Regions from separate parts of the Kitasatospora sp. NPDC041988 genome, predicted to be linked through region 1. Evidence: riboswitches for the same ligand, from Rfam matches in the RefSeq annotation. Region 1 holds a riboswitch; the other holds the start of a gene.

Region 1 (4,409 bases):
GGTACGGCCCGGTCGGCGGCCGGCCCTGGGCGCCCGCCTCGCGGTCGTAGAACGGCCGGGCGTTGGCCCGCATCCAGAGCGCCACCGGGTCGTACTCGTCCCCCATCGCCACCGTGGAGACGGCCAGCCCCTCCGGCGCGACCGCGATCGCCCGCTGCATCAGCGCCCGGACGGCCTCCACCGTGGGCGGCGAACTCTCGTACAGCTCAAGACCGATGGCCAGGTACGGTTCGCCCACGGAGGGCTGCACCCAGGCCCGGCGCAGCGCCTTGACCGCCCGCACCTCGCCCGCCTGGCGCTCCAGCAGCGCGAAGAACTGCTGGGCCGGCAACTGCGGCTCACTCAGCTTCAGCGGCCCGGCCGGCAGCCGGTCCAGGCCGGCCGCGATCCGCCGCAGGTCCGCCCAGGGCACGCCGACCCCGCCACCGGGGGCGTGCGGGTTCAGCCAGAGGCCCCAGCGGGTCCGGTACAGCGAGGCGGCGATCTCGCGCCCCGAGATCACCTCGTGCGCCCGCGCCCAGCCGGACGCCGCAAGCTGCTCGGGCGAGGTGACCGCCGGCGCGTAGCCGTGGCCGCTGATCTCCATGTTCCCGTACTGGGCGTCCGGGCTGCCCGGCGTCCCGTGCCAGAGCAGCATCAGCACCTGACCCTCGGCCAGGGCGTGCAGCAGCGCCTCGTACGCCTCCCAGCGTTCCGGCGCGACCTCGCGCAGGGCGTGCTCCAGCGCTCTCGGATCCGCGCCGGGGCGCCCGGCGGGTGCCTGGCCCCAGGGCCCCGGTGCACCGCCCGCTACCGCTCCCGCACTCATGCGCCCACCTCGCTGCGCCTCTTCTTCTCTCACCTGCCGCCGGCCCGACGGGTGTCTGCACGCACCCTATGGGGCGCCACCGACCACCGCCACGCCGACGTGCCTGCCGTGGGCCCCTCCGGCCCGATGGCGGGCTGCCCGACGGCGGGCGGGGAGGGGCGCGTCGCTTTCGCGGCGGGTCACATCCGTGTGTAGAACGGCTGGACCCGGTTGAGCAACCACTCGACCACGGGGTCCTCCGCGAGGTCGAGCAGCACGAGGTGGACGCCGCCGGGCAGCGGCGCGGTTCCCAGCGCCCGGCCGAGCGCCTCGTTCACGGCGGCCGGTTCGGCCGGGGCCAGCTGGTCGAGCTGGACGCCGACGAACATCACGGTGGGCTCGCCCTCGACGCTGGCCAGCGCCCGCCGCGCGGTCAACACCCCGGGCAGCGCCGACAGCTCGTTCCGGCAGGCGGCCAGGAAGGCCTCCGGGTCCTCGCCCGGCACCGGCTCGCGCAGCGCCACCCGGCCGCCGGACGGCGCGGCGGCGTCCTCGGCGGTCTCCCAACGGGCCTCACGCGGCCCGCGCCGCAGCTCGGCCACGCCCTGTGGCGGCACCGGGATGCCGACCGGAGCCTCCGGGTTCACCGCGATGCCCACGCCCAGCGGCAGCCCGCGGGCGAACTCCCAGACCGGCGCGACCGCGAACGCCATCCCCGGCGCCTGCTGGAGGAACACCTCCTGCGAGGAGAAGACCGGCACGTACGGGTCGCCGGCCAGCTCGACGGTCGGCAGGTCCAGCGCCTGCCCCTGCGGGTCGGCCCCGGCCGGCAGCGGGATCCACACCTGGCTGCGGGCCAGCACCTCGAACACGCGCGGGGTCGCGCCCGGATCGCCGAGCGCGGCGGTGAGCACCTGCTCCAGCTCGTTGGCCGGCCATCCGCCGCCGGGCGGCGCCGACTCCGGGCCACCCCACCCCTGCTGCTGCTCCACCGGGTACCCCATGCGCCCCTTGTACCGCCTCACTGGCTCGTCGACGCGTGCAGCCTAGCGGGCCGCCCGGGGCCCCTCTCCCACACGGGCGCCGGACGTGCCATGATGTCCGCGGCTCCGCGTTCTCGCAGGGGCCGCCCCTAACTCCATACCGGCCGCTCGAACCCGCGCGGGAGAGTCCGGAGTGCCGCCGAAAGGCGGCCGAGCCGGCGCCGAAGGAGCAAGTCCTCCCCGGAATCTCTCAGGCACCCCTACCGCACGGATTAGGCACATCTGGAAAGCGGCGCACGGCCCGGTCGCGCGCCCACCCACGGTGCAAGCCGCCATGCTGTCCTGTTAGCTGTAAGAGCTGCGGGCCCGCGTGCGGTGAAGCTCTCAGGTACGACGACAGATGGGGAGACCCCGCCGCCGCATGCCCGCGCGCAGGCCAGGTCCCTCACCGAGCGGGACCGGTCCGGCGTGCGCACCCCTGAGTGCCCAGACCGAGGAGTTCCAGGCCATGTCGTCCCTCCGCCTCACCGCGCTCGACGCGCTGCACCGCGCCCTCGGCGCGACCATGACCGACTTCGCCGGCTGGGACATGCCGCTGCGTTACGGCAGCGAGCGCGAGGAGCACCTCGCCGTCCGCACCAAGGCCGGTCTCTTCGACCTCTCCCACATGGGCGAGATCACCGTCACCGGCCCGCAGGCCGGCGAGATGCTGGACCACGCGCTGGTCGGCTTCGTCTCCGCGTTGGGCGTCCTGCGCGCCCGCTACACCATGATCTGCGCCGAGGACGGCGGCATCCTGGACGACCTGATCGTCTACCGCCTGCGCGAGGACGCCTTCCTGGTCGTCGCCAACGCCTCCAACGCCCAGCTGGTCCTCGACGAGCTGATCGCCCGCGCGAAGGGCTACGACGCCGTCGTCACCGACGACCGCGACACCTACGCGCTGATCGCCGTCCAGGGCCCGGAGGCCACCGCGATCCTCACCGCCACCACCGACGCCGACCTGCCCGGCCTGAAGTACTACGCGATCCTCCCGGCCCAGGTGGCCGGCCGCGACGTGCTGCTCGCCCGCACCGGCTACACCGGCGAGGACGGCTTCGAGATCTTCTGCAACCCGGGCGACGCCGAGCAGATCTGGCAGGCGCTGACCGAGGCCGGCTCCGACCGCGGGCTCGTCCCCTGCGGCCTCTCCTGCCGCGACACGCTGCGCCTGGAGGCCGGCATGCCGCTGTATGGGCACGAGCTCTCCACCGACCTGACCCCGTTCGACGCCGGCCTCGGCCGGGTGGTCCGCTTCGACAAGACCACCAACGAGGGCACGTTCGTCGGCCGCAAGGCGCTGGAGAAGGCCGCCGCCGAGGCCGAGGCCAACCCGCCGCGGGTGCTGGTCGGCCTGGTCTCCGAGGGCAAGCGGGTGCCGCGCGCCGAGTACACCGTGGTCTCCGCCGACGGCACCCCGATCGGCCGGATCACCTCCGGCGCGCCCTCCCCCACCCTGGGCAAGCCGATCGCGATCGCCTACGTGGACGCGGCGCACGCCACCCCCGGCACCACCGTCGCGGTGGACGTCCGCGGCAAGCACGAGCCGGTCCAGGTCGTGGCGCTGCCCTTCTACAAGCGCGCCCGCTGACCTCTTCCCCTCCCGCTTTCCCCAGCCGAGGCATGCCCGGCCGCCGGGCCGCTTCGTCGTACCCGCTTCCCATCCTGGAGAATGACGCCATGAGCAACCCCCAGCACCTGCAGTACACCAAGGAGCACGAGTGGCTGACCGCCGCCGAGGACGGTGTCTCCACGGTCGGCATCACCGCCCACGCGGCCGACGCCCTCGGTGACATCGTCTACGTGCAGCTGCCCGAGGTCGGCGAGACCGTGACCGCCGGTGAGACCTGTGGCGAGCTCGAGTCCACCAAGTCGGTCAGCGACCTGTACTCGCCGGTGACCGGTGAGATCACCGAGGTCAACCAGGACGTCCTGGACGACAACTCGCTGGTCAACAGCGCCCCCTTCGAGGGTGGCTGGCTGTTCAAGGTGCGCGTCGAGTCGACCGACGAGCTGCTGAGCGCCGCCGAGTACGACGCCCTCACCAACCCGGCCTGAGCCACCCGCCGGGGCGGCCGCAGCGCGGCGGCCGCCCCGCCTGGCCTCCTCCGCCCTCCCGTCGCCCGCCGCCACCCTTCCAAGGGCGCGACACGCGCGGCACCTCCGTCTCTTCTTTGGGAAGACCACACCATGACGGTTCTCAACCAGTCCCTGCACTCGCTCGACCCCGAGATCGCCGCCGCGGTCGACGCCGAGCTGCACCGCCAGCAGACCACCCTGGAAATGATCGCCTCCGAGAACTTCGCCCCGGTGGCGGTCATGGAGGCCCAGGGCTCGGTGCTGACCAACAAGTACGCCGAGGGCTACCCCGGCCGCCGCTACTACGGCGGCTGCGAGCACGTCGACGTGGTCGAGCAGATCGCGATCGACCGGATCAAGGCCCTGTTCGGTGCCGAGCACGCCAACGTCCAGCCGCACTCCGGCGCGCAGGCCAACGCCGCCGCGATGTTCGCGCTGATCCAGCCGGGTGACACCATCCTGGGCCTGAGCCTGGCCCACGGCGGTCACCTGACCCACGGCATGAAGATCAACTTCTCCGG
Region 2 (4,409 bases), on a different contig from region 1:
CGCAGCGGGTTGTCCTCGGCCGCCCACTCGCCCGAGCCGACCTTGTCGATCTCGGCCCGGATCTCGATCATCGCGTCGCAGAACCGGTCGATCTCGTGCAGGTCCTCGGACTCGGTCGGCTCGATCATCAGGGTGCCGGCCACCGGGAAGGACATCGTCGGCGCGTGGAACCCGTAGTCGATCAGGCGCTTGGCGATGTCGTCCACCGTCACGCCCGTCTCCTTGGTGAGCGGGCGCAGGTCGATGATGCACTCGTGCGCGACCAGGCCGCCGGGGCCGGTGTAGAGCACCGGGAAGTGCGGGGCCAGGCGCTTGGCGATGTAGTTGGCGTTCAGCACCGCCACCTGGGTGGCGCGCTTGAGGCCCTCGCCGCCCATCAGCCGGACGTACGCCCAGGAGATCGGCAGGATCGCCGCCGAGCCCCACGGCGCGGCCGAGATCGGGCCGACGCCGGTGGCCGGGCCGGCCTCGGCCTGCAGCGGGTGGTTCGGCAGGTACGGCGCGAGGTGCGCGCGGACCGCGACCGGGCCGACGCCCGGGCCGCCGCCGCCGTGCGGGATGCAGAAGGTCTTGTGCAGGTTCAGGTGCGAGACGTCCGCGCCGAACTTGCCCGGCTTGGCGAGGCCGACCAGGGCGTTCAGGTTGGCGCCGTCCACGTACACCTGGCCGCCGGCCTCGTGCACGGCCGCGCAGATGTCGGTGATCTCGGTCTCGTACACGCCGTGGGTGGACGGGTAGGTGACCATCAGCACCGAGAGCTGGTCGCGGTGCTGCGCGATCTTGGCCTTCAGGTCGTCCACGTCGACGTCGCCGTCGACCAGGGTCTTCACCACGACCACGCGCATGCCGGCCATCACGGCGGAGGCCGCGTTGGTGCCGTGCGCGGAGGACGGGATCAGGCAGACGTCACGCTGGGTGTCGCCGTTGGCGTGGTGGTAGGCGCGGACGGCCAGCAGACCGGCCAGCTCGCCCTGGGAGCCGGCGTTCGGCTGGATCGAGACGGCGTCGTACCCGGTCACCTCGACCAGCTGGCGCTCCAGCTCGCGGATCAGGGTCAGGAAGCCCTGCGCCTGGTCGATCGGCGCGAACGGGTGCAGCTGGCCGAACTCGGGCCAGGTCACCGGCTCCATCTCGGTGGTCGCGTTGAGCTTCATGGTGCAGGAGCCCAGCGGGATCATGCCGCGGTCCAGCGCGTAGTCGCGGTCCGACAGGCGGCGCAGGTAGCGCAGCATGGCGGTCTCGGAGCGGTGGCTGTGGAAGACCGGGTGGGTCAGGTACTCGTCCTCGCGCAGCAGCGCGGCCGGCAGCGCGTCGGCGCTCTCGGCGGCCTCCACGCCCTCGACGCCGAACGCGGCCCAGACGCCCGCCAGGTGCTCGCGGGTGGTGGTCTCGTCGGTGGAGACCGAGATCCGGTCCTCGCCGTCCTGGTGGACGTTGATGCCGTGGGCGCGCGCGGCCTCGGCGATCGCGGCGGCGCGGCCGGGGACGACGGCGGTGACGGTGTCGAAGAACTCGCCGTGCAGCAGCTCGACGCCACCGGCCCGCAGGCCCTCGGCGAGGGCGGCGGCGTAGCGGTGGGTGCGGCGGGCGATGTCGGCCAGGCCGTCCGGGCCGTGGTAGACGGCGTACATCGAGGCCATCACGGCGAGCAGCACCTGGGCGGTGCAGATGTTGCTGGTGGCCTTCTCGCGGCGGATGTGCTGCTCGCGGGTCTGCAGCGCCAGGCGGTAGGCGCGGTTGCCGTCGGCGTCGACGGAGACGCCGACCAGGCGGCCGGGCAGCGAGCGGGCGTACTCGGCACGCACCGAGAGGTAGCCGGCGTGCGGGCCGCCGAAGCCCATCGGCACACCGAAGCGCTGCGAGGTGCCGCAGGCGATGTCGGCGCCGAGCGAGCCCGGGGACTTCAGCAGGGTGAGCGCCAGCAGGTCGGCGGCGACGGCGACGATCGCGCCGAGGCCGTGGGCCTGCTCGATGACGGGGGCGAGGTCGCGGACCACACCGGTGGCGCCCGGGTACTGCAGCAGCACACCGAAGACGCCGCGCTCGGCGATCTCGGCGGGGATGCCCGCGGAGAGGTCGGCGACGACGACCTCGACACCGGTCGGCTCGGCCCGGGTCTCGATCACCGCGATGGTCTGCGGCAGGGTCTCGACGTCGACCAGGAAGACACCGCCCTTGACCTTGGTGACGCGGCGGGCCAGCGCCATCGCCTCGGCGGCCGCGGTGCCCTCGTCCAGCAGCGAGGAGCCGGAGGTGGGCAGGCCGGTCAGGTCGGAGACCAGGGTCTGGAAGTTGAGCAGGGCCTCCAGGCGGCCCTGCGAGATCTCCGGCTGGTACGGCGTGTACGCGGTGTACCAGGCCGGGTTCTCCAGGACGTTGCGCAGGATCACCGGCGGGGTGAAGGTGCCGTAGTAGCCCAGGCCGATCATCGGCTGGAGCACCTGGTTGCGGCCTGCCAGCTCGCGCAGCTCGGCGAGGACCTGCGCCTCACTGCGGCCGGCGGGCAGGTCCAGGCCGGTGATGGAGCGGATCGCCTCGGGAACGGCGGTGGCGGCGAGCTCGTCCAGCGAGCCGTAACCGACCTGGGCCAGCATCTTCTCCTGCGCGGCGGCGTCGGGGCCGATGTGGCGGTTCTCGAAGGGGCTGGCCAGCTCAAGCTCGGTGAGGGTCGGGGCGCCGGTGGGGCGTCCCGCGTTCGGCTGGGCGTTCATGGTGGTCGAGGCCTCCTGGTCACGGACCGGCGGGGGTACGCACGCCGTGCGGCTCCGCCGCTGTGGACAACAGCGGACGAGCCTGGGCGGGCGGACCCGACAGGCCTCCCCCTCTGTCATCGGGACCTGAGAGCTTCACCCGCGCGGCACGCCATGGGCGCGCCGCCGGCTTGCACCGTCGGTGAGGGTGGTGGCCACCGGCTCCCTCGCCGGCAGTCCTGCCCTGCTTTCCAGAGTGACCTATCCCACACGGTACGGATGCCTGAGAGATTCCGGGGAGGAGTTGCTCCTTCGGCGCCCCGACCAGTGGTTTTCGCTGTCGGGGACTCTCCCGAGCGGGCTCGGCGGTCGCGCCCAGGGTACCAGCGGGAGGCCCTTCGATCACGGGTGCGTCCGGTCACTCCCGGGACTTCCCCGTGACCCGGACGGCGCAGCACCGGGCCCGTCCGGCCCCGCCCCGGTCGCGCCCGTCCGGTTCATGGCTTTTGGTGTGAAGTGGCGGATGGAACGGGCGGGCCGGCCGTCGGCCTGCGGGAGTTCCGCAGGCGCAGCGCACTGGAGGAAAGAGTGCAGACCGATATCGACCCCCGGGACCTCATCGGCCACAAGGCGGTCGACCGCAACGGAGACAAGATCGGCACGGTCGACGAGGTGTACCTGGACGACGCCACCGGGCAGCCCGAATGGGCGGCCGTCCGGACGGGCATCTTCGGCCGGGACGCCTTCGTCCCCCTGACCACGAGCGAGTTCTCCGGCGACGAGCTGCGGGTGCCGTACGACAAGTCGCTGGTGAAGGAGTCGCCGGACTTCGGCGTCGGCCAGCACCTGTCGCCGGCCCAGGAGCTCCAGCTGTACCGCTACTACGGGCTGGACACCCCGGTGGACGGACGCCCGTCGGCGGGCGACGGCTCCGGGTCCGAACCCGCCGACCTGGACTTCGGCTCGGTCCCGGCCGCGGCCCCGACGGCGGCGGCCGGCACCGCGGTGGCCGCCGCCAGGCACACGGCACCGAAGCCCGCGGACCCCCCGGCCACCCCGACCGCCGCACCGGCCGCGCCCGCCGCGAAGCCGCTCGCCTTCCACCCGGCCGACACCCCGGCCCCCTCCCCCCTCACCACCCCGGCGGCCGACCTCGGCAAGCCGTCCGAACCCGCCACGGAGGCCAACGTGCGGACCCTCAGCACCACCGCACCCGCCGCCCCCGAGCCGCGCCCCCAGGCCGCACCCGCCGCCCCCGCCGCGCCGGCCACCACCGGCCCGGTCGCCCCCGCCGCCGCGGCCTCCACCACCCCGGGGCCGGCCTCGTCCGCGCCCAGTGGCCCGGTGGAGATCACCTGCCGTGAGGAGCGCCTGGACATCACCACCGAGTGGCACGTCCTCGGCACCGCGAAGCTGCGCAAGTACGTGACCAGCGAGCCGGTCGAGCGCCGCGTCCCGGTGGTCCGCGAGCGCGTCCGGGTGGAGCGGATGCCGGTCGGCGAGGCCGAGCGGGCCGCGCTGAGCGACAAGGACATCGCCGAGGCGGTGGAGGAGGTCACGCTTCGCGAGGAGCGCCCGGTGGTCCGCAAGTACCTGGCCCCGATCGAGCGGGTGCGCCTGGTGGTCGAGCGGTACACCACCGAGGAGGTGATCCGCGACGAGCTGCGCCGCGAGCACGTCGAGGTCCACGACAACACCGCCGCCTCGACCCCGGCCCCG

What was found. A riboswitch is a leader RNA that binds a small molecule or an ion and turns the genes downstream of it on or off. The one in region 1 is predicted to bind glycine.
Region 2: it holds a riboswitch for glycine, as region 1 does, so the genes downstream of both, gcvP (aminomethyl-transferring glycine dehydrogenase) here and gcvT (glycine cleavage system aminomethyltransferase GcvT) in region 1, are expected to answer to the same signal.

Annotation. Positions count from the first base shown of each region.
Region 1 covers NZ_JBVJCO010000029.1:59,927-64,335, forward strand. Annotated here, with positions in the region: gene ACZ6NC_RS26695 (enhanced serine sensitivity protein SseB C-terminal domain-containing protein) at 1-808, opposite strand, end outside; gene ACZ6NC_RS26700 (enhanced serine sensitivity protein SseB) at 988-1,791, opposite strand; glycine riboswitch at 1,940-2,046, shown strand; gene gcvT (glycine cleavage system aminomethyltransferase GcvT) at 2,279-3,400, shown strand; gene gcvH (glycine cleavage system protein GcvH) at 3,490-3,867, shown strand; gene glyA (serine hydroxymethyltransferase) at 4,000-4,409, shown strand, end outside.
Region 2 covers NZ_JBVJCO010000005.1:14,083-18,491, reverse strand. Annotated here, with positions in the region: gene gcvP (aminomethyl-transferring glycine dehydrogenase) at 1-2,711, opposite strand, end outside; glycine riboswitch at 2,952-3,055, opposite strand; gene ACZ6NC_RS07245 (PRC and DUF2382 domain-containing protein) at 3,279-4,409, shown strand, end outside.